2 regions of the Deinococcus cellulosilyticus NBRC 106333 genome follow, and region 1 is predicted to be linked to the other one. Evidence: riboswitches for the same ligand, from Rfam matches in the RefSeq annotation. Region 1 holds a riboswitch; the other holds the start of a gene.
What was found. A riboswitch is a leader RNA that binds a small molecule or an ion and turns the genes downstream of it on or off. The one in region 1 is predicted to bind S-adenosylmethionine.
Positions count from the first base shown of each region.

Region 2: linked by a shared signal. The riboswitch ahead of DC3_RS13155 (O-acetylhomoserine aminocarboxypropyltransferase/cysteine synthase family protein) and the one ahead of metX (homoserine O-acetyltransferase MetX) in region 1 are both predicted to bind S-adenosylmethionine.

Region 1 covers NZ_BJXB01000002.1:240,458-256,582, forward strand. The annotation lists gene DC3_RS03355 (RrF2 family transcriptional regulator) at 1-8, opposite strand, end outside; gene hmpA (NO-inducible flavohemoprotein) at 108-1,328, opposite strand; tRNA gene DC3_RS03365 (tRNA-Ser) at 1,465-1,554, shown strand; gene DC3_RS03370 (glycoside hydrolase family 19 protein) at 1,832-2,431, shown strand; gene DC3_RS03375 (hypothetical protein) at 2,442-3,083, opposite strand; gene DC3_RS03380 (DUF262 domain-containing protein) at 3,212-3,697, opposite strand; gene DC3_RS03385 (MFS transporter) at 3,882-5,069, shown strand; gene DC3_RS03390 (LacI family DNA-binding transcriptional regulator) at 5,211-6,209, shown strand; gene chrA (chromate efflux transporter) at 6,284-7,423, shown strand; gene DC3_RS03400 (phytanoyl-CoA dioxygenase family protein) at 7,720-8,559, shown strand; gene DC3_RS03405 (alpha-amylase family glycosyl hydrolase) at 8,858-10,696, shown strand; gene DC3_RS03410 (nucleoside deaminase) at 10,689-11,240, shown strand; gene metX (homoserine O-acetyltransferase MetX) at 11,369-12,421, opposite strand; SAM riboswitch class I at 12,516-12,634, opposite strand; gene DC3_RS03420 (serine hydrolase domain-containing protein) at 12,843-13,988, shown strand; ZMP/ZTP riboswitch at 14,083-14,162, shown strand; gene purH (bifunctional phosphoribosylaminoimidazolecarboxamide formyltransferase/IMP cyclohydrolase) at 14,190-15,692, shown strand; gene DC3_RS03430 (bifunctional 5,10-methylenetetrahydrofolate dehydrogenase/5,10-methenyltetrahydrofolate cyclohydrolase) at 15,706-16,125, shown strand, end outside.
Region 2 covers NZ_BJXB01000011.1:83,794-99,918, forward strand. The annotation lists gene pulA (pullulanase-type alpha-1,6-glucosidase) at 1-2,714, opposite strand, end outside; gene DC3_RS13130 (GGDEF domain-containing protein) at 2,870-3,874, shown strand; gene DC3_RS13135 (hypothetical protein) at 3,843-4,172, opposite strand; gene ygfZ (CAF17-like 4Fe-4S cluster assembly/insertion protein YgfZ) at 4,235-5,116, shown strand; gene DC3_RS13145 (hypothetical protein) at 5,117-5,542, shown strand; gene DC3_RS13150 (DUF6896 domain-containing protein) at 5,560-5,955, shown strand; gene DC3_RS13155 (O-acetylhomoserine aminocarboxypropyltransferase/cysteine synthase family protein) at 6,034-7,344, opposite strand; SAM riboswitch class I at 7,485-7,593, opposite strand; gene DC3_RS13160 (alpha/beta hydrolase) at 7,727-9,343, opposite strand; gene DC3_RS13165 (basic amino acid ABC transporter substrate-binding protein) at 9,532-10,302, opposite strand; gene DC3_RS13170 (M12 family metallopeptidase) at 10,414-11,733, opposite strand; gene aceB (malate synthase A) at 12,245-13,816, shown strand; gene aceA (isocitrate lyase) at 14,040-15,326, shown strand; gene DC3_RS13185 (DUF4328 domain-containing protein) at 15,445-16,053, shown strand; gene DC3_RS13190 (hypothetical protein) at 16,050-16,125, opposite strand, start outside.

The sequences.
Region 1 (16,125 bases):
ACTTGCATGGGTCAGGCATCTTCCCTTCTGCAACGTCCGGGAAGGGATGGCCCTTCGCCGGACATCGCAGTTGATGCCTCACAGTAGCAAATTGCAGGGTTGTTTGTTCAGGGATGAAGCTCCCGCTCGGGCCCCACCTTGAAGTCCTGGGTGGGTCCGAAAGCTTCGAAGAAGCGGCGGTTTGCAGGCACCTGCAGGTCATCCAGAATGCCCTCAATGGCCTGCATGAACCCGACAGGACCACAGTAATAGAAGTCTGCATCAAGAGGCACATACCTCAGCAGTTTCTCGGTGGTGATCAGGCCCATTTCCTGGCAGTCCACGCCCAGAACATCGTTTGCACCGAGGTGGGTGTAGAAGGTGGTCACTTTGACTTTTTGATTCTGCTGTTGCAGGTTCTGCAGCTCTTCTCTGAAAGCATGGTCTTCCCGCTTCATCACAAACTGCAGGAGGTGCACTTCAGATTCTTTTGCGGCTTTGGCCATGCTCAGCAGAGGAGTGATGCCCACGCCACCTGCAAGGAGGACCACCGGGCGGCCTCTTTCCTGAAGCACGAATTCACCCATCGGGGCATGCACATCCAGGGTGTCTCCCTCCTGGATGTGGTCATGCAGGATGTTGGACAGCACACCTGCCTCAAGGGTAGGATCGGTTTCGGGAGCCAGTTCCCGTTTCACACTGATGCGCAGGGTGTCACCACCAGGGGCATCAGAAAGGCTGTACTGGCGGATCTGGGTGTAAGGCATGCTGTCTGTCTTGATGCGGATGCTCACATATTGACCGGGCTTAAAGGGAGCCAGGGGTGCACCATCCGCAGGCTTGAGGTGCAGTGAGGCAATCTGGGCACTTTCCTGCACTTTCTTCACCACGGTGAAGGCTTTGAATCCCTCCCAGGGAGCGGCCTGATAGAGGCTTTTCTCTGCACCTATCATGATGTCGGCAAGGATGCCATAAGCTGCGCCCCAGGCGTCGATGATCTCTGGTGTGGCAGCCTCGCCCAGCACTTCCTGAATGGCTGCAAGCAGGTTTTCACCCACGATGGGATAGTGCTCGGGCAGGACCTCCAGACTGGCATGCTTGTGGGCAATTCTGCCGACCATGCCAGACAGAAATCCAGGCTGGTCAAGGTACTCGGCGTAAGCCAGCACCGAGGCAGCAAGGCTGCGGGACTGGGCACCGGTCTTCTGGTGGGTCAGGTTGAAGACGTTTTGCAATTCAGGATGACGGGCAAACATCCTTTTGTAAAAGTGGGCGGTGATGGTCGCTCCGTGCTCTTTCAGCACTGGGACGGTGGCTTTGATCAGTTGCAGTTGGGTTTCGGTCAGCATGTGGGCTCCTTAAAATATGCATTTAAAATATATATTAAAAATGGGAGAAATGTCCCCGGGGGACCCCCCTAGCATTTTCCAGAAAAAGTGATACAATCTATTCCGTTCCTGAGTTCGGCTCAGGCAACATTCCCAGGGAGAGGTGTCCGAGTGGTTGAAGGAGCACGCCTGGAAAGCGTGTATAGGGTAACACCTATCGCGGGTTCGAATCCCGCTCTCTCCGCCAGAATCCAGTCCGGTTTTCCGCCGGACTTTTTTGTTTTTGTGGCCCTGGGATGGTCTCGGTTTTGACTTCAGAAATCAAGTGACCCGGACCATTGCTTTCCCTGACCTTTTTTAGGGGTTTTCCCTTATCACTCCTCTGCACCTGACTTCTAAACTGAATATATTGGTGGATAAATTGTGAGCACTGGATAAGTTTTCAGCCAATTGGTCTGAAGACAGCCACCCTTCTGAGTTTCCCGTCCAGTTGATCCTGCCCCATGCATGCGAAGGAGTCACCCATGATCACCAAAACCCTGATTCAGGCCCTCAATCCCAATCTGAAACAACCCGATGTCACTGCCGACAAACTGCAGAAAGCAGCAGACCAGTATGGCATCAACACCAAACTGCGGGTGGCCCACTGGCTTGCACAGCTCACCGCAGAGTCCAGTCTGGTGCCCCAGGAGGAGAACCTGAATTATTCAGCGAAGCGTCTGTGTCAGGTGTGGCCCAGCAGGTTTCCCAGCATGGAAGCTGCCCAGAGTTGCGCCATGAATCCTGAGGCTCTTGGAAACAAGGTCTATGGCGGACGCATGGGCAACACCCAGCCTGGAGACGGGTACAAATACCGTGGGCGGGGCTTCATTCAACTGACGGGCCGCAACAACTACACCCACTATGGCCAGAAGACCGGCTTTGATCTGGTGAACAACCCCGATCTGCTGTTGCAGATTGGCGTGAGTGCGCAGACTGCAGCGGCGTTCTGGCAGGACCACAACATCAACGTTTACGCAGACAAAAACGACATTGAAGGGGTGACCCGCGCCATCAACGGAGGTCTGACCGGTTTGCAGAGCAGGCAGGCCTACTTCCAGAAAATCATGTCCCTGCTCAGCTGAATCCAGCACATCAAACAGCAGATTCGGGCTGCGCCACACCGTCAAGGGCGGCATAGTGCGCAGCCCATTCCTGTTCATTCCGAAATCGGGTGGGGTGGGTCTCGCCCAGCAACTTCAGGTGCCAGACCTCCCAGGGAGCCACAATTCCAGTCTGGGCATCAAATTGCTGCTTCAATTCTTCAGCCCGCCTGAACGCCTCTTCTGCCAGTGGATGCCGCTGTTTTTCCAGAATCAGGGCGTACAGCTCTGCACCCACATAAAACGGAGACAGACCTGCCCCCTTGACGATCTTGAACCCGCGCTGCAGGATGTACAGGGCTTTGCGGGTGTCAAAAAGGCCCCTTTGCCAGAGCGCCGTCATGCGTCCGGTGTGAATGAAGTTGTGGCAGGTGTGGCACAGGGCCACAATCTCTGTCATTTCCATGCTGCCTGCCGTGTAATCGATGGTGTAGGATTCATGCGCTTCCAGCCAGCGGTGGTAACGGGCTTCCCGTTTGTGGATGCCACACGCCCAGCAGTGGTGGTGATGCTTCGCGTAGGCCTCTCTGCGCTGCTCATCCCACCATTCCCGGCCCAGAATCTCTCTCGGGGCGAGGCCATGCAGGGGTTTGGGGATGTTGGGGTGGGTCAGCAGTTCAGGTCTGGGGATCATGGTGAAGGTCCTGATTTTATCCTGTTCAGAGGTCAGAATTTGTGGGAGAGGTGGGTTTTGGTCTTCATGTTCTGCTCTAAACAAAACACAAAAAGCCCTGCAAGGAGGGCTCTGGGAATGCAAACCATTCAGACCAGTTCAGGTTCTCTGATTTTGCTGAAATTCAGACGCTCGTAGATGTCGCGCAGGTTCTTATCTTCAAGCTCATGGTCCTGAGAGAGCACGATGGTGGGGGCAGGAATGCCTTCAAAGCGCATCTGGTCGGAGATGCTGAGGTCGCGCCAGTACTGCCCAAACACAGGGAATTCGTTGTCCAGGTAGTTCTGCAGGGCAGTGAGTCGGTGCTGCCCATCAATGACCAGTCGGCTGAGTTCGGCACGCTCAGGGTGAATGGTGATCACCAGTTGACCAAAGCCCAGACCGAGCCAGACATTCTCAATGAACTGCTGTTGCTGCTGTGTGGACCACTGCAGCGGCTGATGGAACGGAGGAATCCGGTGACCACAAATGTAGCCTTCGAGGTAACGCATGCGGGTTTCCCGGTGGCGGTTGCTGTAATGGATCAGGGTGTAAGGCTGGGCAGGTCCCTGAATCAGGGTCGGGGGAATCGTCATGGGGTTTCCTCCTCTGGGAGTCTTGACTGCAGGGTAACAGATGAGCTCTTGATGAATTCTGACACCCTCTTACAACACTTCAAGCCACAGGCTTCGCTGTGATGGGCCTTCTGCAGGTTTCAACTGCTGCTCTTGTGACCCCATCACCTGTACAGAAGTTGTTCAGCTGGTTAGAGTAAGCAGCATGACCCAGCGCAGCATGGCCGCCCTGTTCACCGCCCAGGCACTTTCGACAAGTGCCACCACCATCGGGGTTGCTCTTGCCAGTGTCCTCGCCGTCAAATTGATGGACGATGAAAGTTACGCCGGACTCCCCTCCACCGTGAATCTGCTGGCATCAGCATTCAGCGCTTACTTTGCAGGACAGTACATGGCCCGACATGGCCGCAGGGCGGGACTCACCCTGGCTTTCCTTTTAGGAACCGTGGGGGCGGCTCTGGCCTGCTGGCAGGCCCTGGCAGGGCATTTCTGGGGATTCATGATAGGGATTCTGCTGGTGGGTCTTGCCAATGGAGGCATCAACCAGACCCGGTATGCGGTCAGTGAACTGGTGAAACCTGAACGTCGCGGGCAGTTCATTGGGTGGCTCCTGACCTGCAGTGCCATCGGGGCAGTGGTGACCCGGCTGTGCATTCCTGTCCTGAAGCAACTGGCCGAGGCCTACCAGCTTCCTGAGAATGAGGCAGGATGGTTGCTCAGTGCCCTGTTTCTGGCCCTCGCCAGTGTGCTGGTGGGAGTGTTTTTCACTGCAAAACCCACAGATGTTCCCAGAAACACTGCACGTGTGCAACTTTCTGTCGGTGAATTGCTGAAACAGCCCCAGGTTCAGCTGGCCCTGATCGGCATGATGGTGGGTCAGGGCATCATGCTGATGCTCATGGTGATGATGCCCGTGCATGCCCAGCACATGGGACACGGCCTGGAAGCCATTTCCACCGTCATGACCGGACATGTGGTGGGCATGTTCGGACTGGCCTGGATCACCGGGCACTGGGTGGACCGTTTCGGGGCACGCAACATGATTCTGGCAGGCACGGTGCTGCTGGCGGCCAGTGCCATTCTGGGCATGCTGGGGCACAGCATCACCGAGATGGGTGTGGCCCTGTTTGTGCTGGGGGTGGGCTGGAACCTGTGTTATGTGGCCGGGTCCAGCTTGCTCACCTCCAGCCTGCCCCCTGAAGCAAGAGCGGCAGCGCAGGGCAAACTGGATGTGTTTGTGTGGAGTGCCGCAGCGGCAGGTGCCCTTGGAGGCGGGCTGCTGGTGTCCAGTTCTGGTTTTTCAACCATGTACAGTGTTGCGCTTGCCATCAGCCTCATTACAGCAATTGGGGTATATTTAAGACGTGCTGGAGAAGTGAAGCGCGTTTCCTGAAGGTGGGCTTTTTGCTGGACACCCCCACTGGACAGGGAACCAGGACCGATCCGTCGGCCTTTCCACATCCACATCCGAGAGGTGGGCCATGTTGCAACGGTTCCCATCTGGTCAGATGATCTGCGCACAAAAGAGGCGGGCATGAAAAAGAAAGTGACTTTGTTGGATGTGGCCCAGGCAGCCGGAGTTTCTCCGAGCACCGTGTCAAGAATTGTGGCAGGGACAGCCCGGGTCAGTGAAAAAAAACGGCAGCAGGTGGAAGAAGCCATTCAACAATTGAAATACCAGCCCAATCTGGTGGCCAAAGGTCTGGTTCAGGGCCGCACCCTCTCCATTGGGGTGCTCACCCAGGACATTGCAAGTCCTTTTTACGGGGCTGCCCTGCTGGGCATTCAGGAAGCCCTGAGGGGCACCGAGTACGTGCCGGTGTTCATGGATGGCCACTGGAAACCCGAGGATGAAGCCCTCGCCCTGCAGCGCCTGATTGGCCGGGTGGACGGCCTGATCATCATGGGGGGGCATCTGGAGGGAAAATCCCTGAGTGCCCTTGCAGAATCCATGCCCATTGTGACGATTGGCCGGACCATCCCAGGATTCGAGCAGCACTGTGCCACCGTGGACAATTATGCAGGGGCACGCAACCTGGTGCGGTACCTTTTTGATCTGGGGCACCGCCGCATTGCCCACATTTCGGGCCCAGATGACCATGTGGATGCCCGTGAGCGCCTCAGAGGTTATTACGATGCCCACAAGGATTTCGGCATGGACATCGATCCGAAACTGGTGGTGCAGGGAGACTTTCAGGAGGCTTCAGGCAGTCTGGCCGTGGCCACACTACTGGAGTCCCGGACGCTTTTCACTGCGATCTTTGCAGCAAACGACCAGATGGCTTATGGGGCCAGACTGGCCCTGTACCGCCGGGGCATCCGGGTGCCAGAGGAAGTCTCCCTGGTCGGCTTTGATGACACCCGCAATTCGGAGTACATGATGCCTCCCCTGACCACGGTGAGACAGCCCATGCATGAACTTGGTCTTTCTGCCGCAACCGCCCTGCTGAAGATGCTCAATGATGAGGAAGTGCAGCTGGAGAAGATCACCCCTCAGCTGGTCATTCGCGAATCTGCGGCCCGGGCAAGATAAACTGGACAACTTCTGGTGTGCCTGTCCAGCAGGCACCCTGTTTTTCCTGACCTGCGCCCATTAGCATGGACAGGATGAATCCTGCTCTGGATGTTTTTCTCACTTTCCTGCGCCTGGGCTGCACCAGTTTCGGTGGCCCGGTGGCCCACCTCGGTTACTTCCGGGAAGAATTTGTGAACCGCAGAAAATGGCTTTCGGATGCCGATTATGCGGATCTGGTCGCCCTTTGCACTTTCCTCCCTGGACCTTCCAGCAGTCAGGTGGGCATGAGCATTGGCAAGCTCCGGGCTGGAACCCCTGGCGCAGTGCTGGCCTGGATTGGGTTCACCACCCCTTCTGCCCTGATCATGCTGGCCCTGGCCCTCGGTGCAAACCAGTTGCTGGGAGGAGGTCTGGTGCGAGGGCTCAGCCTGTTGACCCTCAGCGTGATCCTCAGTGCAGTGCTGGGCATGGCCCGCACACTGGCCCCGGACTGGAGCCGCCGCCTGATGGCTTTGATCAGTGGCCTGATCATGCTGTCATTGCCTGGAGCATGGACCAGTGTCCTGGTGATCGCTCTGGGTGGGATCTATGGAGTGCAGTTTTTCAGGCAAGCGGGCACCATCCAGAAACAACAACTGAACCTGAAAAAAACCGGGATCTATCTTGGGGTGGCCACTGTGCTGCTCTTGGTCTCTCCCCTGCTGCTGGGATTCTCACCTTATTTCAGGGTCTTCGGAGAAATGTACCGCACCGGAAGCCTGGTGTTCGGAGGGGGGCATGTGGTTTTGCCTCTGTTGCAACCTGTGGCCACCTGGCTAACCCCGGAACAGTTCCTGGGAGCCTATGGGGCCGCCCAGGCCATTCCCGGTCCTGTGTTTGCCATCAGCACCTTTCTGGGGGCCACTTTTCCCGGGGTGCTTCCTGCCTGGGGAGGTCTGATTGCCACCGTCGGGATTTTCTTGCCTGCTCTCCTGCTGGTCCTGGCGATCATGCCAGTCTGGGACAGCATTAAAACCCATCCAACCCTGCAATCTGCCCTGAAAGGGGTGAATGCAGCTGTGGTGGGTTTGCTTTTTGCAGCCCTGCTTGATGCTGGATGGACCATCCGGCCCTCCAGCTGGATCGAGTGGGTGTGGGTGGTTGCCAGCTTCGTCCTGCTGCATGTCATGAAGGTCCCTGCCCATGTGGTGGTCTTTGCTGGAGGCCTGCTGGGCTATTTCCTGCTGGGTTAAAAACCCCGCAAGTTTGTCACCAGATTTTTTGTTTTTAACAAGTAAATTGGCGAGATTGCATGAGCAAGTGATGAACCCAGACCAGAATTTGCACTTGGCAAATTCTGTTTTGCGCTCAGACAAAATCGAAGCCTCATGTTTTTCATTCATCAGCACACAGCACAGCTTTACGTCAAACACTTCTGGCCCTCCGACTTTCACAATGCAGAGAACAGCCTTTGCCTCTGGTTTTTTAAAAGAAACTTGATTTATAACGAGTTTTCTTGCAATATGGTGGTATTCCAGGGAGGTTCAAAATGAGTGAAGCTGTACAGGCACCAGCATCCCAGTACGACATTGCCAGAATCATGGGCGCACTCTATGGGGATGGCATCCTCGGACTCAAAGGGGCTTTCTCCCGCGAGTGGGCACAGCAACTCGGTGAAGACATCGCTGTGCTGTACGAAGATGCACTCAAACGTCCAGGCGGGGCTGTTGGTCGCGGTCCCAAACGCCACTATGTGGAAATCCACCCAGAGGACATCCGGGGCTTTGTGGAACTGGTGGGCCATCCCTGGGTCCAGACCGTGTGTGAGGCCGTGCTCGGACTGGACTACAAAATCGTGGAGATTGGTTTTGACGTGCCCAACCCAGGCGCTCAGGACCAGCCCTGGCACCGGGATTTTCCTGCCCCTGAAGACACCATCAAGGGTCGCCGCCTCAATTCACTGGCCTTCAATGTCACCACCGTGGATGTGGAACCCGACATGGGGCCTTTTGAAATCGCACCTGGCACCCAGTGGGATGACGCTTCACAGTTCGAGCACGAGATGTTCCCTCCCAAGAGCTTCTACCCACGCTATCAGGAACGGGCAGAACAGAAAATGCCCAAAATGGGCGACATCTCTGTGCGCTCTGCCCTGACCATTCACCGGGGAACCGCCAACCACTCGAACAAATCCCGTCCTGTGCTGGTGCTGGGTGTAGACGCTCCCGGAGCCAACAACCATGAGCGCCATGACCTGCAGGTGACCCAGAAATTCCATGATGCCCTTCCAGAACAGGTGAAACAGCATCTGCTGTGCCGGATTGTGGCCGAACTCGAACCCATCTCACAGAAGCACTCCATCGAGGGCCTGATGATGGGCGAGGCCTGACAAAAAATTTCAAATCAAAACAGGCATTTTTGCTGCCCCAGCTGGAGAGGAGAAATCTTCTCCATTTTTTTGTCTCTTGACAATTTCATGTGCAGGATGGCATCAATAGAGGCGAGCGGCAAAATGTGCAGGCTCAGCTGAGAAAGTAGGCGAAGCAGCAAAAAGACCGAGCTGAACACCGTCTATTTCATTCCTCTGTACGATTGGTCATAGATTTCTTGCTGCAATCATCAAATTCTGAGTGATGGTTCAAAATGGGTCCCACACCAGAACCGGCATTTCAAGTGAGGAGTAGGACATGACTTTAGCAAAGGATCAACCCGCCAAGCAGACCAAAAAGAAAGTGGAGCCCTCCCACATCCCGGGCATGGGAGCCATTCCCAGTCCCGAAGGGGTCAGTTTCCGGGTCTGGGCACCCCACGCCACCGCTGTCTGTGTGGGCGGAGATTTCAACAACTGGAACAAAACCGAGCACCGGCTCGCAAAAGAAAAAAATGGTTACTGGTCTGTTTTTGTGCCTGGAGTGAAACCGGGTGCAACCTACAAGTTCAGAATCAAAAACAAGAGTTTCGACGAATGGAAGATGGACCCTTACGCCCGTGAAGTGACCAGTTCTGTTGGCGAATGCATTGTCTATGACCCCACCTTCGACTGGGGCGACCTGCAGGAGTACCGCGTTCCACCCTGGAACGAGATGGTCATTTACGAAATGCATGTGGGCACCTTCAATGCCTCCGAAGGCGAGCGGGGCACTTTTGATTCTGCCATCGAAAAACTGGATTACCTCTCTGAACTCGGGGTGAACACCCTGCTGATCATGCCCCCCATGGAATTTGCAGGGGACATCTCCTGGGGATACAACCCTGCCCACCCCTTCGCTGTGGAAGGGGCTTATGGTGGACCCAATGCCCTGAAGCGTTTTGTGAAGGCCGCACACGAAAAAGGCATCGCTGTCCTGATCGACGTGGTCTACAACCACTTCGGACCCTCTGACCTGGACCTCTGGCAATTCGATGGCTGGAGTGAGAACGACAAGGGGGGCATCTACTTCTACAATGACTGGCGCTCAGCCACCCCCTGGGGCGACACCCGCCCCGACTATGGCCGTGAAGAAGTGCGCCAGTACATCCGGGACAACGCCCTTTTGTGGCTGGAAGAATTCCACATGGACGGCCTGCGCTTTGATGCAACAGCTTACATCCGCAATGTGCAGGGCAATGAGAACCCCGGAGACGACCTTGAGGAAGGCTGGGGCCTGTTGCGCTGGATCAACGACGAGATTGAGGCCAGACAGCCCTGGAAAATCACCATCGCAGAAGACCTGCGCGGCAATGCCCTGGTGACTGCACCCACCTCTGAAGGGGGTCTGGGCTTTGATGCCCAGTGGGATGCTGGCTTTGTGCACCCGGTGCGCGAGGCCCTCATCGTGCAGGAGGATGTCCACCGCAACACCCAGGCCGTGGCAAACGCCGTGACCAACTGCTACAACAATGAAGCCTTCAGTCGGGTGATTTACACCGAATCCCACGATGAAGTCGCCAACGGACATGCACGGGTCCCCGAAGAAATCTGGCCCAACAATTCTGGCAGTTACTACGCCAAGAAGCGCTCCACCCTCGGGGCCTGCATCACCTTCACCTCCCCGGGCATTCCCATGATCTTCCAGGGACAGGAAATGCTCGCCGGAGGCTGGTTTGACGACAACAACATGCTCGACTGGACCCTCGGCGAACAAAATCAGGGGATCACCCAGCTTTACCGGGACCTCAAACAGCTGAGACAGAATGCCTCCGGGACCACCGCTGGCCTCAAAGGGCCCCACGTGACGGTGCACCGGGTCGACATCGACAAGAAAATGCTGGCCTACCACCGCTTTGAACAGGGAGGCCCGAAAGACGATGTCATTGTGGTGGTCAACCTCTCTGGAACAGCCCTGGAACACTTCTGCATCGGGTTCCCACGTGGAGGCCTCTGGAAGGTCCGCTTCAATTCCGACTGGAACGGCTACGACAGCGAATTCAACAATGTCCCGAGCAACCACGTGACTGCCAATGAGGGAGAAATGGACGGCATGCCCTTCAATGCCCATGTCTCTGTGGGACCCTACAGTGCCGTGATCCTCTCGCAGGATGAGTAAAGTCAGACCGGAGGACCGCCCCTTTCTGCTGCGCACCCTGGAACTCGCCAGGGAAAGCGTGGAAAAGGGGTCCTCCCCCATTGGTTGCGTGATTGTGGACGGTCAGGGCAACATCATCGCAGAGGGTCGCAACCGCGCCCACGAATCCTGGCCCAATCAGCCACATGAAATCGCAGACTCCAGTTTCGCCCACGCAGAAATGGTGGCCTTCTACCGTCTGGGCCGGGTGAAAAATCCAGAGGAGTGCACGCTGTACTCCTCCCTGGAGCCCTGCCTGATGTGCGGAGGGGCCATCGGGATGATTCAGCTTGCAAGGGTGGTGTGGGCCTGCGATGATCCGTGGGGAGGCTCAGGTCGCCTGATCAAGTGGGACATGCACCCGGCCTACGAAAAGACAGAAGTGGTGCCTTGCCCCTTTGAGGACCTCGAGCAGGAAGCCGCAAAACTGTTCGCCCCGGAAGCAAAAAAAGCCTATCCAGAAGAAGGATGGAAAGCCTGGGTCGAGAGATATCCAGAAACAGCAGAGCTGGCAGAAAAACCATAAAGCAACATTGAAGACAACAAAGTCCAGATCCTTTTTTGAGGATCTGGACGATTGATGTTCAGGGAGCATGCCTCGCCCCTACAGATGCCTTTTGCCCTCGGCTCTCAGCTCTGGGCCCTCTGCATCTTTCACTTCGCCAGAAATTCCAGAAACTTCTGGTTCAAGGCCTCGTCCTCAATCAGGAAAGCATCGTGTCCGTGTGGGCTCTGCAGTTCCCAGTATTCGCTGTTCTTCATCTGGTCTGCCATCGCCTTCACTTCGCTGGCCGGGTACAGGATGTCCGTGGAGATGCCAATGACCAGTGTGGGGACGGTGTTGCGGCGCAGTTCATCTTCGGTGACATCAAAGAGGTCCATCGCCTGGGTGATCAGCAGGTAGGTGTTGGCATCAAAACGTTTGAGGAGTTTTTCTCCGTGGTACTCCAGGTAGGTCTGGATGGCGCTCTGGTTGGGTTTGAACTTGGATTGCCCGCCCTGGGTCATCTGGTAGGATTCGGGGCTGCGGTAACTGATCATGGCGATCTGGCGGGCAATGGCAAGTCCATGGGGTTGCTCCAGGTATTTGCCGCCCTTCCAGTCAGGATCACTGGTGATGGCGTTGCGCTGGGAGACATTGAAGCTCTTGGCCCAGGCGCTGTGGCGGGGGGGTGCAGCAATGATGATGGCTTTTTTGAGGCACTCGGGGTAGCTTCTGACCCATTCGAGCGCCTGCATGCCGCCCATGCTCCCACCAATGACCGTCAGTTTCTTGATGCCGAGGTCCCGCACCAGTTCTTTCTGCACCCGCACCATGTCGTGGATGGTGATGGGGTCCAGACCGATTTCCTTGGGTCCAGAGGTTCCTGAACACCCCCCCAGGATGTTGGAACACACAATGAAGTGCTTTGTGGGGTCCAGGGTCTTCCCTTCCCCGAAAATGTCGGCCCACCAGCGGTGCACGGCACTGGTTCCGGTGAGGGCATGGCACACCAGGATGGCATTGTCGCGGGTTTCGTTCAGCTTTCCATAAGTGTGGTAACCCACCCGGATGTTGCTGAGGGTCCGACCCGAATCCAGGATCAGGGGTTCTCTTTCAAAGAACCACTTGTAACTGGGTGTGATGGTGTAGTCGTGCTGGCTTTTGGCGACGAACGTAAACGGGATGGCTCCCTCATCGGTCTCGAATGCGAACTCGAAGCGCATGTGCTCCCCTCCAGGAAAAACGGTTGTGGTGGTGGGGGAAAAAAGATTCCCCCTCTCGTGGTGTTGAGAAGGGGAAATGGTCGTTTACGCCCTTCTCTTATCGTCCCCGAATGGGACCATCGTGGTCGTTCGGGCTGGTGAGCACCGTACCGTGATGAGGGCCGGTTGCTGCGGCGTTGCGGGCCAGTTCCCTGCGCCGACTCTGGATAAGAGTCGCCTCCTTGTGGAAGGCTAAATGCCAGTGTACGGGGTTGGGCTTTTCAGTGTCAATACAGCAAAGGGCAGATGGGCAGCGGTCCTCTGGGTGAAAAACACCTGTCTTGGAAAAACATCTTGCTTTCGAACATCATGCAGGTCCAATGCACCTGCATTTCGTTACAGTGCTGATCGAATTCTCATTTTTCTTGTTTAGCTTGAAAGAGTGAAACGTTTATTGTTCATGTCTTTGTTGCTGACCGCATGTCAGGGTGGGCTTTCTCAGCCATCCAACCCCCAGCCACCCACCAGAACCCCGGAAATGCTGCTTGAAGAGCGCTCCAAAGAAATCATCACACAATACAAACTGCCCTCCCTGAGCATTGTGATCGCCAGAGACAGCAAGATCCTCACCCAGGCCACCAGTGGCGTGCGCAAGTATGGATCACCTGAGAAAGTGACGTTGCAGGATGTGCATCACCTTGGGTCCATCAGCAAATCCTTCACGGCCACCCTGATTGCCACTTACGTTGAAAACAAGAAACTGTCATTCAATGACACCCTCAAAGACCTGCTGCCAGGAATGAAGATGCTCAAGGCGTACGAGGACATCACCATCGACCAGTTGCTGTCCCACCGGTCTGGCATTGTGGCCAACCTGATGGAAGATGAATCCTGGTGGGATGGCAGCATTCCACTGGCGACCCGCAAAGCGTCCTTCCTGAAGACACTGCTGCAAACCCCACTGGAGCATGATCCAGGCAAGGCTTTTGAATACTCCAATGCTGGATATGCCCTGCTGGCCATGATTGCAGAGCAGGTGGGCAAAAAACCCTATGAAGAACTGCTGGACCTCCGCATCTTCAAGCCCCTGCAGATGAAAAACTGCAGTGTAGGTTTCACCTGGGACACCTCAAAAGTGACCCAGCCCTGGCCGCACATCCTCAAGAACAACCTCCCATCAGCCATTCCCCCTGTGTATCCCACCCAGGAGAACAAAACCATTGCTGGAAACACCGAGGTCATCAATGGGGCTGACAATGTGCGCTGCCCGATGTCGGATCTGGTCCGTTATTTGCAGGACCACCTGAATGGCGAAAATGGCAAGAAGGGACTGCTCAGACCCGACACCTACCGCGAACTGCACAAAGACCACCACGGTGATGATTATGGTTACGGCTGGGTGGTGCAGCAAAGCCCGGAAGGTGTGGTTCTGGGCCACGATGGCAGCAACACCCTGAATTATGCACGCATGGTTCTGGTTCCCAAAAGCAACCTGATTCTGTTTGGAGCAACCAACATCGGCTCTGAGAACGCTGGAACGGCCATTGAAGCAGGGATGGCAGAAGCCGTAAAACTCAACACGCCCTGAATCCTGAATGGCCTGTGCCCTGCAACTGCTGGAGTTGCAGGGGTTTTGATCTGGAGGGGTCCTGCCTCGATCTCAATTCTGGTAGACTGGTAAAGCCTGTTGCGGTGACTGGCGAAGCGTGGAGTACCACGGGGGAGCCGCAACACAAACCTGCCGCACGCCTGGGCGAAACAGCTGGATTTCCCATAGGAGGGCTATTTCGTGCGCGCAATACTGTCTGTCAGCAACAAGAGTGGCATCGTGGACTTTGCAAAAGGTCTCGTCGAAAAAGGCTTTGAGATCATCTCCACCGGAGGGACCTTCAAAACCCTCAAAGATGCCGGTGTGGCCGTGCGGTACGTCACCGAAATCACCGGATTCCCGGAAATTCTGGAAGGCCGCGTCAAGACCCTGCACCCTGCTGTGCACGGGGGCATTCTGGCCAGAAGAACCCCGGAGCATCTGGCGCAACTGAACGAGCAGCAGATCACCCCCATTGATCTGGTGTGCGTGAACCTGTACCCCTTCCGTGAAACCATTGCAAAACCGGATGTGACCTTTCAGGACGCCATCGAGAACATCGACATCGGTGGGCCTGCCATGATTCGCGCCAGTGCCAAGAACCATGAGTCCGTGCTGATCGTGGTGGACCCCGCAGACTACAGCGAAATCCTGGGGAACCTCGGAAATGTCACTTCTGAATACAGAAAATACCTGGCTCAGAAAGCTTTCGCGCACACTGCTGCTTACGACACTGCAATTGCCAATTACCTTGCCCCTTCCACAGGTCTGCCTGAGCAGAAAACCGTGGAACTGAACAGGGTGATTGAATTGCGTTACGGCGAGAACCCCCACCAGAAAGCTGCCCTGTACCGCGAAGGCAGCCAGAAGGGTGCGGTGCTCGATGCCGAGGTTTTGCATGGCAAGGCCATGAGCTTCAACAACTACACCGACGCGGAAGCCTGCTGGAACCTCGCCTCCGAATTCGATGAACCCACCGTGGTCGGGGTCAAGCACGCCAATCCCTGCGCTGTGGGCACCGCCTCCACCCTGGCAGAAGCGTGGCAGCGTGCCTACGAGGCCGATCCTGTGAGCATCTTCGGGGGCATTGTTTCGGTGAACCGTCCCCTGGATGCTGACACTGCCCGTGCCCTGAAAGATGTGTTCCTGGAAGTGATCCTTGCGCCTGAGTACACCCCTGAAGCCTTCGAGATTCTGAGCAAGAAGAAGAACCTGCGCCTGATGAAAGTCGCACAGGCTCCAAAGCCCACCCTGGATTACAAGCGCATCAATGGTGGCTTTGTGGTGCAGGAAGCAGACACCCTGGGTCTGGAGGGCATTCAGCAGAGCGTGGTGACAAAGCGAGCCCCCACCGAACAGGAACTGCAGGACCTGCTGTTCACCTGGAGGGTCGTCAAGCATGTCAAATCCAATGCCATTGTGATCGGCAAGGATGGACGCACCACCGGGATTGGTGTGGGGCAGGTGAACCGCATCTGGGCCACCGAGCAGGCCATTGAGCATGCAGGCGACCACGCAAAGGGCAGTGTGCTCGCCAGTGATGCCTTCTTCCCCTTCGATGATGTGGTGCGCACTGCTGCCGCAGCAGGCATCACCGCCATCATTCAGCCTGGAGGGTCGGTCCGGGATGAGGACAGCATCAGGGCTGCAGATGAACTGGGCATCGCCATGGTTTTCACCGGTGTGCGTCACTTCCGGCACTGAGCAGGGAGGGAACATGCAGCCGATTTACGGAAAAGACACCGCCAGGGACATCAAGTACAACGTCAAGCTGGAAATTGCCCGCTGGAATGGTCTGGGCATCGTCCCGAAAATGGCAGTGGTGCTGGCCTCAAGTGACCCGGCCAGTCTGGTTTACGTGCAGAGCAAGAAACGCACTGCAGAAAGCCTGGGCATCGGTCTGGAGGTCTTTGATCTGGGAGCAGAGGTGTCCCAGAAAGAACTGGAACAGACCCTCCACAACCTCTCGGACAGCGAACAGTACCAGGGGGTGATGCTGGAGTTCCCTCTGGCCCCCCACCTGGACCCCGAGAAGGCCCTGTCCAGAATTGCTCCTCACAAGGATGTGGAGGGACTCTCCCCTGCCAACCTGTCCCTGATCGCCACCGGGCGGGAAAAGGAAGCCATTCTGGCCCCC
Region 2 (16,125 bases), on a different contig from region 1:
TTGTTCATGCGCACACGGGTGTTGAGATCTGCATTCGCAGGGGCTTTCCACTGGATGGCATCAAAGAGCGTCTCGTTGTCGTGGGCACTGACGTAATTGATGTCCTCATCGGGGTTTGCGGCATACCCTGCAGCACTGTTGCCGTTGTACAGCACCTGGCTGCCTTTGACGGTCTCTCCAGCGGCGTTCTTGAAGGTGAAGTCCCTCAGGTTGCCCGAGATGCCCACTTTCAGCAGGTCGGTGAGGTTTTTCAGGCGGTCCTGCTGCCCGGCGGTCACGCCAAAGCCATTGAAGGAGGTCAGCAGTCCGGTGGCAAAGCCCTGTTCACGCGGGTCGGTGAAGGGGCTTCCGCCGCGCAGTGCGTCCCGGATGCGGTCATTGAAGCTGCCGATGCCTGTCCCGTACAGGTTGAGCTGGGTGGCATTCACGCCCCGTTTGCCGCCCTGCACCTCACCGAAATCCCAGCCTTCGCCATAGACGTAGATCTTCTTGCCGTCCACCCCGTCTTTTGCCAGGGTCAGGGCGTCCAGGGCCTTGCGCACGTTCTTCATGTCCTGCAGCATGTGGTGACCCATCAGGTCGAAACGGAAGCCGTCCACCTTGTAGGCTTTCGCCCAGAACACCACGCTGTCGAGCATCAGTTTTTCCATCATCTTGTGCTCGGTGGCGGTGTTGGCGCAGCAGGTGGAGTTCTCCACGCCTCCATCCAGGTTCAGACGGTGGTAATACCCGGGAACGATCCTGTCCAGCACGGATTTTTCTGCCATGCCTGCAGCATTGGTGTGGTTGAACACCACGTCCTGAATGACCCGCAGGCCTGCCTGGTTGAGGCCCATCACCATCTGGCGGTACTCTTTTGTGCGGTTGGTGGGGCTCACTGCGTAAGAGCCTTCTGGAACCATGTAATGGTAGGGATCATAGCCCCAGTTGAAGGCGTCTTGCTCCTTGATCTTGCTGACCTCTTCCTGCTGTCGGGTGTCGGCAGGACCAAACACAGTCAGGTCGGGGGTGGTTTTCCAGTCTGGTTTGTTCTCATTGATGGTGGCAATGTCGAAGGTGGGCAGCAGGTGGATGGCTTTCAGGCCTGCAGCCGCCAGCGATTTCAGGTGCTTCATGCCTGCAGAGTTCTGCTGGGTGAAGGCCAGATAGGTGCCTCTGGTGTTGGCCGGAACGGTGGCATCCGCAGCACTGAAATCCCGCACATGCAGCTCGTAGATGGAGAGGTCGGTGGGTCTGTCCAGCGCAGGTTTTTTCAGGGCTGCCCATCCTGCAGGCTGGGTGGCGGGATCATTGAGGTCCATCAGCCAGCTTTTTTTGCTGTTCAGGGACAGGGCCACAGAGTAGGGATCGGTGACCAGACTGGTCTCGATTTTTCCAGTCATGGGGTGAAACACACTCACCTGGTACAGGTAGAACTTGTTTTTCCACTTGCTGGGGATGGTGGTGCTCCACACCCCATTGTTGAAGCTGGGCTCGATCTGGTCGGCAGGGTCCGCATCGTTGGCGTTGTTGTACAAGAAGAGCTTCACCGACTGGGCGGTGGGGGCCCACAGCTTCAGGTTGATGTTGCTCTTGTCAAAAGTGGCCCCGAGCGTGCCAAAGTAGGCATACATGTCGTCCAGAACGCCGTATGTTTGCACTCCGGTGGCATCAATGGGCTTTTTGTCGGTGCCAATCACCGAAACGGCAACCTGACCGGCCAGAATGTTGGGGATCTTGCTGAGGTCCCGCTCTTTGATCTTCAGAACGGCATACTCCCTCAGGTGGGGGAATTTCTGGGCCAGCACCTCACTGAGGCCCCTGGACACGAAATCCAGTTCGATGTTGCGACCCCCCTCGACCCCATCTGCAGACAGCTTCAGGCCTGCATTGATGTCGAAATTCAGAAGGTATTTGGCTCCTTCTTTGACACTGCCTGCCTTGATCGCAATCATGTCTTTTGTGAGCCAGTGGGCCTGCTGTTTCGAGAGGTCCCCCACAGCCTGCCTGCTGAGGTCGGGCTTCTCGGTGAAGAGCTTGCTGGAACCGGAAACCAGCCACAGTTCTCTGGGCAGGCTCTTGTCCCACATCATGTCCGGGCCGGGGTCCTTGTCGTCTCCCTTGTGCACAATGAATCCAACTTTTGCAGCGTCGTTTTTCAGGGGCACATCCCAGAAAGCCCCATAATCGGTGATTCCGGTCTGTGCAAAAGGTTTGGTCCACTCAACGGACACGGCAGCATCCTCCCACAGGTGCAGTCCCCATCCCTCATACACGGCATCCGGACGGTTGTAATGGATGCGCAGGGTGTTGTCCGGCTGTGCAGGAGCGGGTCTGGCGTTGGGATTCACTTTGGGCTGTCCGGTGTCAGGCAGGGTGACATTGACCTTGCTGCTGCCCGACACAATCCAGGCCTCTTTGCTCTGGGTCAGGTCCAGAAACTGGTCTGGACCGGGATCTTTGTCATCCCCCTTGTGCACAATGAAACCCAGTTTTCTGGCATCATTTTTCAGCTTGACATCAAAGTAAACACCAAATGCATCTTTGCCCGTCTGCTGGAGGGGCTTGTCCCAGCTGACAGTCACATCGGCATCTTCCCAGGCGTGCAGTCCCCACCCTTCATAGTTCCCATCAGGACGGAAGTAGTGGACTCTGGCCGTGCCCTCAGGCAGGGACTGGGCCAGGGCACAGGTCAGACTGGCGAGCGCGCTGAACGCGAACAGCAGTTTCTTCATGGTTTGTCTCCTTACAGAAGGTATTCTACGTTGAAGCGGTTCCATTATTCAAATCTTGAGATGCCAAGGGCCGTCGGCTCTCGGCCCCTCAACACATGAAAATCTTTCAGACCATGTTAAGCTGAATTACTTCGCAACGAGGGGCACCACAGCGCATGACCGAGCAACGCATCGCCCGTTACCAGGCCATCTTCGAAATTCTTGAGCTGATCTCTGACGACAAGACCACTTCGGAAATCATCAAAAGCACGTACCAGCTGGCCCACCGTGTGGCACGGGTTCCGATCATGCTGATTGCGCTCATCAACCAGAAACACCCTGGCCTCCTCAACATCGAGGTGCTTGAGGAAGGGATTCACACCCAGCTCACCAGTCCCCGAAGAGAAGACGGTCTGGTTGAGTGTGTGCTGCGCGGAGAGACCATCCTGACCGGAGATTTCCAGTCTTTCCTGCGGACCCGCAATTTCGTGGTGCGCTCGACTTTCACCGAGGTGTCTGCCCTGACCACCCGCTCGTGGCTTGGGGTGCCCTTTCGCACCCAGAAGGGCACGGTGGGTGCCCTGTCCTGGCAGTCCTACGAAGGCAACTTCTTTGATGAGGAAGACCTGCATTTTGCCGAACTCCTCGCCAAGCACCTGGGGTTTGCCATCTCCAACGCTGAACTCTGGCATGACCTGAATGAACTGGCCCACACCGATGCCCTGACCGACCTTGGGAACCGCCGGGCCTTCATGCATGACATTGATGAGCGGATCACTGCCGGAAGCCCATTTGCACTGGTGATTGTGGACATCCAGCAGTTCAAACAGATCAACGACACCCACGGGCACCAGACTGGAGATGAGGTTCTGGCTGCTGTCGCAGAGTCCCTTCGCATGCATTCACGTGGCATGGGCAAAGCCTACCGCCTGGGAGGGGATGAATTTGCCCTGCTGACCCTGGCAGATGGCTCTGTGGTGGAACGGATCGTCCTGAAGGTGCAAGACACCCTCAGACACCGCTTTGTGCATTTTCCGGTGCGGGTGAATTCCGGGGTGGCCCTCTTTCCCCAGGAGGCCAGAACCGAAGATGCCCTGTACCATGTGGCCGATCAGGCCATGTACCAGGCCAAACGCAAAAGCACCCTGCTCAGCGAGGAGGGGCAGGCTTCTGATCCCTGAGGTGCATCAGGTCCCGGATCACCAGGTAGGGCAGCAGGGCAAAAGCACCAAAAAACAGGGTCAGTGCAGCAAAAGGGAAACGCAGCCAGTTGTTGTGCTGGATCACGATGTAGGCGGCCATCAGGGCAGAGAGCACCAGGGCATTCAGGTAGGTCATGCGCACAAAATGGCTGGCAAGCAGGATGTTGACATCGACACCGGTCTGAAGCAGGCTGAACAGCAGAACAAGGAGCATCAGCACCCACAGGCCGCCCAGAATCTGGATGCGGAGCAGGCTGGGTTGACGGAGTTTTTCCATGGGGACCCCCTTTGTGGAGTATTGAACGCTTGACGCAGGAGAAAGGGCGTATTCTTGATTTCATGGTACGTTATACCCGCATTCCCAGTTCAAGCCTGCGTGTGACCGGAGCGGACCGGCTGGATTTCCTGACCGGCCAGATGACCGGGCATCTGAAAAATGCCCCCACCCCCGGGCGGGTTCCCTCCCTGTTTCTGAATGTCAAAGGGCAGATTGAGCACGTGGCCCAGGTGTACCGCCGTGACAGCGACCTGTATGTGCACCTGCCCGAGAATGAGGCGGCCATTCTGGCGGCACGCTTCAGGAAATACATCATTTTCGATCAGGTGGACATCGAAGACACCACAGAAACCCTCGCCACCTTCCACATGTGGGGCGATGATCCCGAGGGAGAATTGCCGGGCTGGAACAGGGAAGGACCGGACACCCAGCACATCCAGTGGGAAGAGGATTTCACGGTGCTGGTGTCCCGCATCCGCAGGAGCGAGCAGGTGGGTCTGGACATCCATCTGCTGCGCAGCAAGGTGCTGGACTTCCATGATTTCATCAAGCTGGAAGAGGCCGCCTGGGAAGAATTGCAGATGGAACGCATCCTGGCAGGCATTCCAGACGCCTACATCGATGGGTTCACCGGATACCTGCCCCAGGAGTGCGGGATGGAATTTGCGGTCAGCTACCAGAAAGGCTGTTACATCGGGCAGGAGATCATGGCCCGCATCGAGGCCAGGGGCAATGCCCGCAACCATCTGGTCCGCCTGCGCGGCGAGGACATCCCCAGCTTTGCCGACATCACCCTGGACGGAAAAGTGGTGGGCACCACGGGCATCAGCCTGGGAGACACCTGCCTTGCTGTGTTGCGCAAGGAAATCGAATTCGGAACCCCCGTGCAGATTGAAGAGGCCTCTGCACAGCCCGAAGCCCTGCCTGTCCTGAGTCTGGTGTAAATGCGTCTGGTTGAACAGCTCAGGGCAGCAAAAGGAAAGCCCTCCAGAGAACAGGCCCTGCCCATTTTGCGCACCGTGTACCTGCTGGCCTTTCTGGTGCTGATCGTTCCCATTGCCCTGCTTGGCGTGCTGTTTCTGCGGCACACCTGGGAACCCCTGTATTTCTGGATCTGGATGGGCCTCAGTGTGGTGCTGTCCGGAGCCGTGCTGGGCATGGCTGGACGGGCTTATCAGGAAGAGGCCTCCTTCAAAAGTGCCCTCACGGTGGCCATCCGTCTGGGAAGTGCTCCAGCCGTTCCAGCCCTTTTTGCGGCCCTGAATTACAGCAATGTGGTGTACCTGCTGGCTTTTATGGGCCTCAGTGCGGTGTTTTATCTGATGGGAGCACTGGCCCTCAGGAATTATGCGGGACCTTATCAAAGATGACGCCAGAAGCGGACTTCATGCAGCTTTACAGTCTGTATCAGAACCGAATCAGAGAGGTGATTCACAGGCTGCAGCTTGCATACAGCGCCCACATTTCACCAGAAAACGCAGGGGAGGCTTTTCCGGCCCACGGAGAGCTTGAAGGTCTGGAGTTCCACTTTCACGGTCTGGGGTGTACTGCTCTGCTGGAAGGTCAGGTGGTGGCGTGGGACTGGTTGAGCGTGGAAGGTGACCGACACGATCTGATTGTTCCGTGGATGATGTGGAGGTCTCTGGAACATCTTGAGGGCACAGAAGGCTTCGATGCTTTTAAAGCACAGCTTTCTTTGCTGGTGGAGCAAGGAACCTTGAAGGTCTGGGATGGATGCCAGGATCTCTTGATGGTGGTCCATTCTGCAGAGGCCACTGGATAAAAAACCAAAGCAACAGTCCCCTGGAGGTTCAGGGGACTGTGTGGACACAAAAATTTAGAGCATAAAACAGGAGGATTCTTAAACCAGTGCTGGCACCTGTTTGAGGGCCTGTTCGATGTCCGCAATGATGTCATCGATGTGCTCGATGCCCACCGAGATGCGCACGAGTCCGGGGGTCACGCCAGCGGAACGCTGTTCGGCCTCAGAAAGCTGGCTGTGGGTGGTGCTTGCGGGGTGAATCACCAGGGTTTTGGTGTCTCCGACGTTGGCGAGCAAAGAGGCCAGTTTGACGTTGTTCACGAAGGCTTCCCCTGCAGCGCGTCCCCCTTTCAGTTCGAAACCCAGGATGCTGCCTGCCCCATTCGGAAAGTACTTCTGGGCAAGGGCATGGTGGGGGTGGGACGGCAGGTCGGGGTGAATGACCCGTTCCACTTCGGGATGGCTGCTCAGGTATTCGGCCAGTTTGTGGGTGTTCTGGATGTGGCGCTCTGCCCTTAAAGACAGGGTTTCCAGACCCGTGATGAACAGGCTGGAGTGGTGCGGGCTCAGGGTGGTGCCCAGGTCGCGCAGGTTCTCCACCCGTGCACGGATGATGAAGGCAATGTTGGGGAGGCCCAGGGGATTGCCTTCCCCAAAGACATCCCAGAACTTCAGGCCGTGGTAGCCAGGGCTCGGTTCGGTGAACAGGGGATAGCGTCCGTTGGCCCAGTTGAAGTTGCCCCCGTCCACAATCAGTCCACCGATGGCCTGACCATGACCACCAATCCATTTGCTGGCACTGTGAATCACGATGTTGGCCCCGTGTTCGATGGGACGGATCAGGTAACCGCCCTGCCCGAAGGTGTTGTCCACCAGCACAGCAACCCCTTTTTCGTGGGCCACTTTTGCAATTTCTGCAAGGTCAGGGATGTTGAGGGCAGGGTTCCCGATGGACTCCAGGAACACCCCTTTGGTGTTTTCGTCGATCAGGGCAGCGAACTCCTCAGGTCTTTCTTCGGAGGAGGTGAACTTCACGTTGATGCCCAGTCGGGGCAGCGTCACTTTAAACAGGTTGTAGGTCCCACCGTAGAGGTTGGGGGTGGAAACGATGTTGTCTCCCTGCTGCGCCAGGGTCAGGATGCTGAGCAGCACGGCGGCGTGGCCGCTTGCCACGGCAAGGGCTGCTGCTCCACCTTCAAGAGCGGCAATGCGGCTTTCCAGAACCTCGTTGGTGGGGTTCATGATCCGGGAGTAGATGTTCCCGAACTCCCGCAGGCCGAACAGGTTGGCGGCGTGCTCGGCGTTTCTGAAATTGTAACTGGTGGTCTGGTAGATGGGGGTGGCGCGGCTCCCGGTGGTCGGGTCGGGGGTCTGTCCGGCATGAACCTGCAGGGTCTCAAACTTTGGCATAAAAGGGTCTCCTCCCAGATGTGGATCTGAAAATGGCGGCTCTTGTTTTGAGAGATTGGGGATAAATGAATCCCCCTCTCGTGAAAACAGACATCGTTGTCTGCGCTTTCGAGAAGGGGATGGGGTGTCGTCCATGCCTTCCCTTATCGTTCCTGCCATCCTGGCGGGTCTGAGAGCACCGTGTTGCAATGGGAACCGGTTGCTGTGATGGTCAAGGAGTCAGGTCTCTCGCATCACTCGGGATAAGAGCGTCAGGAGGTCCTGACGTGGGAACCAGTGTACGGGACACAGGCTTTTATTGTCAACAAGTTTTATCAACTATTTTCAGGACAGATGGCTTATGGGCAAACAGGCACCCCGCAGGGTGCCTGTCAAGTCTGGTTCACCTGAAGGGCAGGTGGGGCAGAGGCTCCAGTGGAGGCAACAGAGGCAGATCTTTGAGCGCCTCGATCAGGCCCTGCTGCAAGCCCTGCTTTTGCACCTGACCAGGCAGGACAAAAACCACAGGCGTTTCGGTGCAGGGCCGGGCCAGATTCTGCTGGGGGTTCAGCAGAAAATCGCGCATGATCTGGGTGCCACAGCTGGAATCATAGGATTTTTTGCTGGTGTTCCAGGCAGGGTAGACCACCCCATGGGCCCCATCACGCACATACACCAGTCGTTTGTTGCTGAGGGCCTGCGCCACCCCAAGGGCCTGGCTTTCCGGGGTGATGGGATCAAACCTCCCAGAGAGCAGCAAGGTGGGCAGGGCACTGGGGGTGCGCTGGGCCGCCTGGGCGTCAGAGGCAGGCACAGGCCATTTTGCACAGATGTTGAAGGCGTACTGGTTGTACCCCTGGTAATGCGATTTGAAGGGTTCAACGAGCTGCTTTTCTTTTTCCTGAGCGGCCTGAAGGCTGGTGAAAGGCACGATGTCCGAGCAGAGCACGGAGTTGTAGACCGCTTCGCTGAAGTCATCTTCTTCCTCCAGCACGTAGAGCAGGTAAACAAGCTGGGACCATCTGCTGTACTGACGCTTCTGGGCTTGTTGCAGCAAGGCAGGAATCTGAGGCACAAACCGCTCAGAGTAGGTGATTTGCCGCAACACCCCCAGGAACATGCTGCTGGTCATCTGGAACTGCACCAGCTGGCCCTGGTCATACACAGGCCTCATCTGGTCGTCCAGCAGGGTGACCATGATTTTGTGGGTGTCCTGATCCTGCAGCACTGCTTTCAGGGTGTCCAGCAGGTTTCCGTAAGCGGTCTTGCAGGCGTTGTCCTGCTGGCAGTCTGCATTGAGGTTCAGGAAAGCCTCACTGAAGCGGCCCGGCCCATCAATGACAAACGGCTGCTCAGGGTCAACAACGCCATCGAGCACCACACTGTCGATTTTCTCAGGGTGGTCCCGCATCAGGCGCTGGGCAAGCTGGGTGCCGTAAGAGCTGCCGTAAACCTTCAATTTGCTGTACCCCAGCACACTGGCAATGTCGGCAATGTCGGCTGCACTGTTGCGGGTGGTGTACTGGCCGGGATCGGCAACCCTGCTGACATTCTGGAAGCACTGGGCCTCGGTCTGTGGATAGGGGCAGGACAGAGAGGGAAGCGATTTGCCCACACCACGCTGGTCGTAAACAATCACATCTCCAGTGGCCAGCCAGTCCTGACTGAACTTGTTTTTCGTGGTGGCAAGAATCGGAGCCCGCCAGGCAGAAGTGCCTCCGGGTCCACCTTCAAGGTTGATGGTGGCGGTAGCGGTCTTCTGTCCTGGGGTCTTGTGAATCAGGGCCACCGCAAGTTTGATGTTGCGTCCATCGGGCTTGTTGCGGTTCTCCTTGACCACCACATATCCGCATTCCACATTCTGCGGTGCTGTGGTGCCCGGAAAGAACGGGCATGCCGAATTGGGAACCCGATCAAAACGGGGAGCAGGCCCCCGATCTTCCTGTGGAACCTGGGGATTGCAGGCCACCAGCAGACCCAGAAAAAAGCCTGCAAACAGCCATCTTGAAGTGTGAATCATTCCTTTTCCTCCATGACATTGTCAAACCCTGTCTGTGACTTTCAGAAGTGGATGGCCTGCTTGATGCTTTGATTGTCACAGAGGTGATTTTCATCTGTCGTTGTGATGGTAACACATTCTTTGTGACATCGGATTTGAAGCAAAAGAACAGGGAAGTGGTTTTGCCACTCCCCTGAGACCTGCAGGTTTTATTTCGCAACAATCCACTTTTCGATGAGTTTCTGGTACTCCCCACTCTTTTTCAGGCGGTCCAGCGTCCTGTTGGCAGCCTGAGCCAGATCGCTGTTTTTGGCAAAAGCGATGCCATAATCTTCGGACACCAGGTCTTTGCCTGCCTGCACGAATTGACCTGCCCGCGCTTTCTTCAGGTAATCCACGGTGGGCTTGTCGCCAACGATGGCATCAATGCGCCCGTTCTGCACGTCGCTGAGACCAGAAGCAAAATCATCGTAGACTTTCAGGGTGGCCCCCAGCTTTTTCAGGTTCTCATCGGCAAAATAAAAGCCGGTGGTGTTGGACTGTACCCCGATGGTTCTGCCTTTCAGTGAGTTCAGGGGCCAGCCCAGCTTTCTGGGGTTGCCGTTTTTGGCAATGAAGACCTGGGCACTGGTGAAATAGGGCTTGCTGAAAGAGACAATTTTGGCCCGCTCATCCGTGATGGTGATGCCAGAGATCGCCATGTCCACCCGTTTCGAGGTGACACTGCCGGGCATCAGTTGTCCAAAACCCACATTCTGAATTTCCAGTTTGACGCCAAGGTCTTTCGCAATGGCTCTGGCGATGTCGATGTCAAAGCCAACAATTTCCCCCTTGTCGTTGGTGAATTCGAAAGGCTGGAACTGTGGATCGGTTCCGAGCACCAGGGTTCCTTTCTTTTTGACCTCGGCCACGGTGGTGGCCAGTGCACTTCCGATCAGACTTCCAGTGAGGAGCATTCCCAGCAGCAGGGTTTTCTTCATGGTTTACCTCTCCTGTCAACAATAACATGAGCTTCTGGTCCCTCCGCCAGATGCCGTATTCCAGAAAACAGAAAAGGCCCTGCGATTTCCAGGGCCTTTTGAAATCGAAATTCAGTGTGAGACAGGAATCAGGCGGAAACGCTGGGCATTGGAATCGTTGCAGGTCCACTGTTGCAGTTGCACATCTGCGGTGCTTGAGGAGGGCACATCCAGGCAGATGCCAGAGTGTTTGAAGCCGAACTGCCAGACCCCGGTGGCAACCTGTGCAGGACGCAGAAGCTGGTTTCTCAGGCCGGGATCATCGGGGTTGGCGTGGCAGTCCCACTGGACCAGTTTGGCTCCGGCGGTTTTGCTGATGCCTGAAATGTCAGCACACTTGTTGGAATGGACCGCCTGAATCTGGTAGTACACCCCTTCTGCGGTGTTCACCTGCTTGAAGCGCCAATCCTGGTTGTATAGGGTGTTTCTTTCGATGCAACTGTACTGTTTGACACTGGCCCCATTGGCCGTGGACACGTTGTCCACATCCAGACACTTGTTGCTGGCGAGGTTCTGGATGCGGTAGACCCCTCCGTTGGTGATGCTGGTGGCAGGACCGGTGCTGCCCGGGTAGATGGTGTTGATGCCGGAGATGTCGGTGGCTGTGAGGTTGGGACCATTGCCCACCCGGTTGTAATCCACGCCGCCCACCCTGGGGGTCATGGCAAGGTTGTTGCCCCAGTACAGTCCGTAGTGCATGATGCTGTAAAAGTCGTAAGTGCCGTGGGGTCTGGCCTCACTGTTGATCTGGAACTGGCTGTGCCAGTCTGCAGGGATGTTCTGCCAGTTGATGGTGATCCACTGGTCGCGGTCCGAGCGGGTCTGTTCATGGTGCAACCCTGCGGCGTGGGTCATCTCGTGCAGCGCGGTGTGCTGGCTGTGGCAACCATCGCCCAGTGAGAGGTCCTGTGCGCCTCCGATCATGCCCACGTAGGAATAACAGCCATTTCCTTTGAAGAACCGCACGTAATTGGCCTGATTGGTGCGGGGCACCCAGCGCACGTTGGTGGTGCTGTTGTAGATGTTGACGGCATTCTGAATCAGGCTGGTCTGACCACTGAGGCTGCCATCAATCACATAAGGGATGGTCTTGTTGCTCCAGGGCCTGGTGGTGACAATGGCGGCCTGGGGAGACACCTTGTGGTGTTCTGCATCGGCAGCGATCAGCATGTCTCCCTGGTACATCAGCTTCCCGTCTTTTTCGTAGGCGTGGATGGTGCTGGGGTGTTCGTTTCCTGCAAAGTGCACCTGCACTTTCTGGAAGTTGGGGGTGCTGCTGAAATCCATGTAGTGGGGGTCGGTCACCTGTTGTTGCACCTCAATGGAGGGGCTTGAACAGGAGGCCAGAAGGCCCAGTGAGATCAGGCCAGCAAAAGAAAGGGTTTGTTTCATCAGGGTTCTCCTTTGAATGCAGCACAGGACCAGACACAGAACGGACATCGGGGTTCTGTGGGCACGTGTTCATCCTGTGGAAAATGGACCGGACACAACGCAGACAGGAAAGAGGTCCCGGCGAATGACAGGCTGGAGAGGTGCGGACAGGTTTGCCGCAGGCCTCTCTCCAGCGACGTTTTTTGGAACGTCACAAAGATGTAAGGATTTGTGTACCGGTATAGTAATGGCATTATGCAATGGTTTTTCAAATTTGTATAGACAGATTTGATTTCAGACTTTTTCAGATTGGTGACACCAAGGGTGCGTTGATACCACTTGGGACAGTGGTCTTATATGTCATGTCGACACAAAGATTTGTTGTAGTGCTCCGGTCCCCGTGGTTTACTCCCTGCCTTTGTATACCAGCAGCCTGGTTTATGCAGTCCAGGTCTGTCCTCTACCACCCCCACATTTAAACCGGGTCCAAACCAGGGACTGCAGGCCTATTCTGGGGTCCAAGGAGGGCAAAATGACACAGACCCAGTGGCTGCACACCCCGAGATTGACGCCCCAACAGGCGTCCATCCTCACTCCTGAAGCCCTCGAATTCATCTTCCATCTGGAACGGCGCTTCGGGAGTGACCGCAAGGAACTGCTTGCTGTACGCGCCGTACGCCAGCGTGAAATTGAAGGCGGCAAACACCCCACCTTTCTTTCCGAAACCCGTTTCATTCGCGAAAAAGACTGGCAGATTGCACCCCTCCCACAGGACCTGCTGGACCGGCGTGTGGAAATCACCGGACCCGTGGACCGCAAAATGATCATCAATGCCCTCAACAGTGGTGCAAAAGTCTTCATGGCCGATTTTGAAGACGCGAGCAGCCCCACCTGGGAAAACTGCATCCAGGGCCAGATCAACCTGCGTGACGCCGTGCGCAGAACCATCACCTTTGAAGGAGGAGGGAAGACCTACCGCCTGAACGAAACCCCGGCCACCCTGAAAGTGCGCCCCAGAGGGCTGCACCTCGAAGAGAAACATGTGATGCTGATGGGCCAGCCCATCTCAGGCAGCCTGTTCGATTTCGGGATTTTTCTTTTTCACAACGCAAAAGAACTGCTCCGTCAGGGCTCAGGCCCCTACTTCTACCTGCCCAAACTGGAAAGTCACCGGGAAGCCCGCTGGTGGAACGAGGTCTTTCTCTTTGCCCAGGAGCACCTGGGCCTCCCCAGAGGAACCATCAAAGCCACCGTCCTGATCGAGACCATCCTCGCAGCCTTCGAGATGGACGAGATTCTCTATGAGTTGCGCGAGCACTCTGCTGGCCTCAACTGTGGCCGCTGGGACTACATCTTCTCGATCATCAAAAAATTCAGGCATGATCCAGACTTTGTGATGCCAGATCGGGCGAAAGTCACCATGGCCACCCCCATGATGACCGCCTACTCCAGACTCGCCATCCAGACCTGCCACAAACGGGGTGCCCCGGCCATCGGAGGGATGAGTGCCTTCATTCCTGTCAAGCACGATGAAACAGCCAACCAGAAAGCTTTTGAGCAGGTGCGCCTTGACAAAGAACGTGAAGCCCTGAACGGACACGACGGCACCTGGGTCGCCCACCCCGGACTGGTTCCGGTTGCCCTTGAAGTCTTTGACCGCCTGATGCCTGCCCCCAACCAGATCCACAAACAACTCCCAGATCTGGAAGTGACCCCTGAAGACCTGCTCACCGTCCCCACTGGAGACATCACCGATGAAGGGGTGAAAACCAACATCTCAGTGGGCTTGCAGTACCTGGCTGCCTGGCTGCAGGGGGCCGGAGCCGTTCCCATCCACAACCTGATGGAAGACGCCGCCACTGCAGAAATCTCCCGCGCTCAGCTCTGGCAGTGGATTCACCACCAGCAGCACACCCAGACCGGACGCAAAATCACCCTGGCCCGCGTGAACGCCATCTTGCAAAAAGAACTCGCCCACCTGAAGGCCCTGAATTCCAGACAGGCAAAGTTTCTCGATCAGGCTGCAAAGCTCTATCTGGACTTGCTGGATCAGGAGAGGTTTGAGGAGTTTTTGACGCTGAAAGGGTATCAGCTGCTGGCCTGAAGTCACCCGTAGGGGTGGGCCGCTGGCTCACCCCAAGCCACAGAAAGCAGAAAAAGCTTAAGGACAAGCATCTCATCTGCCCTCGGCCCTCGGCCCTTTCTTGACCTTAAAACGTGCTTGCGGGACGGCCTTCTTGCTCTGACTACGCGCTCACGGGGCGGCCCGTTTCGCGCTGAGCGCCGCGTCGCACTGGTCGCTCGGCATCCGACGAAGGAGGATCATAATGACCTACGCTGAAATCATCGAAAAAACCTGGAAGAGCAGTGAACGCTGGGAAGGCATCAAACGCACCTACACCGCAGAGGATGTGGTCAAACTGCGCGGCAGTGTGATCATCGAGCACACCCTGGCCAAAATCGGGGCCGAGAAGCTGTGGCGTCACCTGAACAGCCCGGGCTACATCAATGCGCTGGGTGCCCTGACTGGAAACCAGGCCATGCAGCAGGTGAAAGCTGGACTGAAAGCCATCTACCTCTCGGGCTGGCAGGTGGCCGCCGATGCCAACAACGCCGGGCAGATGTACCCCGACCAGAGCCTGTACCCTGCAAGCAGCGTCCCGGATGTGGTCAAACGCATCAACAACACCCTGCGCCGCGCAGACCAGATCCACCATGCCGAGGGGGATGACAGCATCGACTGGTTCGTGCCCATCGTGGCCGACGCAGAGGCTGGTTTTGGGGGTCCCCTCAATGCTTTTGAACTGATGAAAGCCATGATCGAGGCTGGGGCTGCAGGGGTGCACTTTGAAGACCAGCTTGCCAGCGAGAAAAAGTGCGGTCACCTGGGAGGCAAGGTGCTGATTCCGACCAGTCAGTTCATCCGCACCCTCAATGCGGCCCGTCTGGCCAGTGACGTGATGGGGGTGCCCACCGTTCTGGTGGCCCGCACAGATGCTGACGCCGCCACCCTGATCACCTCGGACATTGACCCCTACGATGCCCCCTTCATTGACCACAGCAAAGGCCGCACCCCGGAAGGGTTTTACCATGTGCGCTCTGGCATTGAGGCCGCCATTCACCGGGCCCTGGCCTACGCCCCCTACGCCGATGTGATCTGGTGTGAAACCAGCCATCCCAGCCTGGAAGAAGCCCGTCAATTTGCTGAAGGGGTGCACGCAAAGCACCCGGGCAAGATTCTGGCCTACAACTGCAGCCCCAGCTTCAACTGGCGCAAAAACCTGGATGAGGACACCATCGCCCGCTTCCAGAATGAACTCGGGCAGATGGGGTACAGATTCCAGTTCATCACCCTTGCAGGGTTCCACAGCCTGAACCACAGCATGTTCAGCCTCGCCAGAGGGTACCGGGACCGCCAGATGAGTGCCTTTGTTGAGCTCCAGCAGGCTGAATTCGCCTCTGCAGATCAGGGATTCACAGCCGTGAAGCACCAGCGTGAGGTGGGTACCGGCTATTTCGATCAGGTGACCCTCGCAGTCTCTGGAGGGCAGTCGAGCACCACTGCCCTGAAAGGCAGCACCGAGGCCGCTCAATTTGTGGGTGCACACGACTGAGCAGCAAAACCCAGCAAAACAGACAGGCATGGTTGAAACCCCGGACTTTGATCATCCGGGGTTTCACAACATCAATGAAAAAGTTGATTGTAAGAATGGCTGCAATTACACTTCTGGCATGTCCACAAATGCACCGGGTTCCACACAAAAAATCAGCGGTCTTGTTTCAATGGTGTTTCTGGGTTTTCACGTCATTGGCTGTCTTTTGATCACTGTGGTTTGCGAACTCTTCCTGCTGTCTCCAGAAGATTTCGAAGACACCAAAAACCTGCTGAACGGTCTGATTGGGTTCGAAATGATCGGCATGCTGATCACGGCCATCCCTTTCATCACCTGGTTTTTTGTGGCTGCTCTGAACCGTGAAAAACAACTGGGACATGGTCTGCCTGTGGCCCCCTGGTGGGCCATTGGTGGCTGGTTCATTCCCTTTGCCAATTTTGTTTATCCTTATTACCTTGCTGAAGCCATCAGCAAACCTGAGCCTCACATCAAAAGCATCACGCCCCTGATTGGAGCATGGTGGATGACCCTATTGATTCCACTTCTGATCATGCGGGTGCAATCCAAAGCCTCTTTGCCCACCCTGCAGATTCTGGTGTTCGTTGAACTGGGCATGCTGGCAGTTTCTGCGGTTCTGGCGATCTTCATGATCCGCTACATCAACAACCAGCAGCTGAAATTCGCTGGTGTGGTGCAGGCTGCCCCCGTGGATGAGTTCGCCCTCTAGAGTTTGAAAAGGTAATCCTGAAGGCCCTGGCCAGACGGATTCAGTGCTGTCTGAACCCAGGCGTTGCGCTCA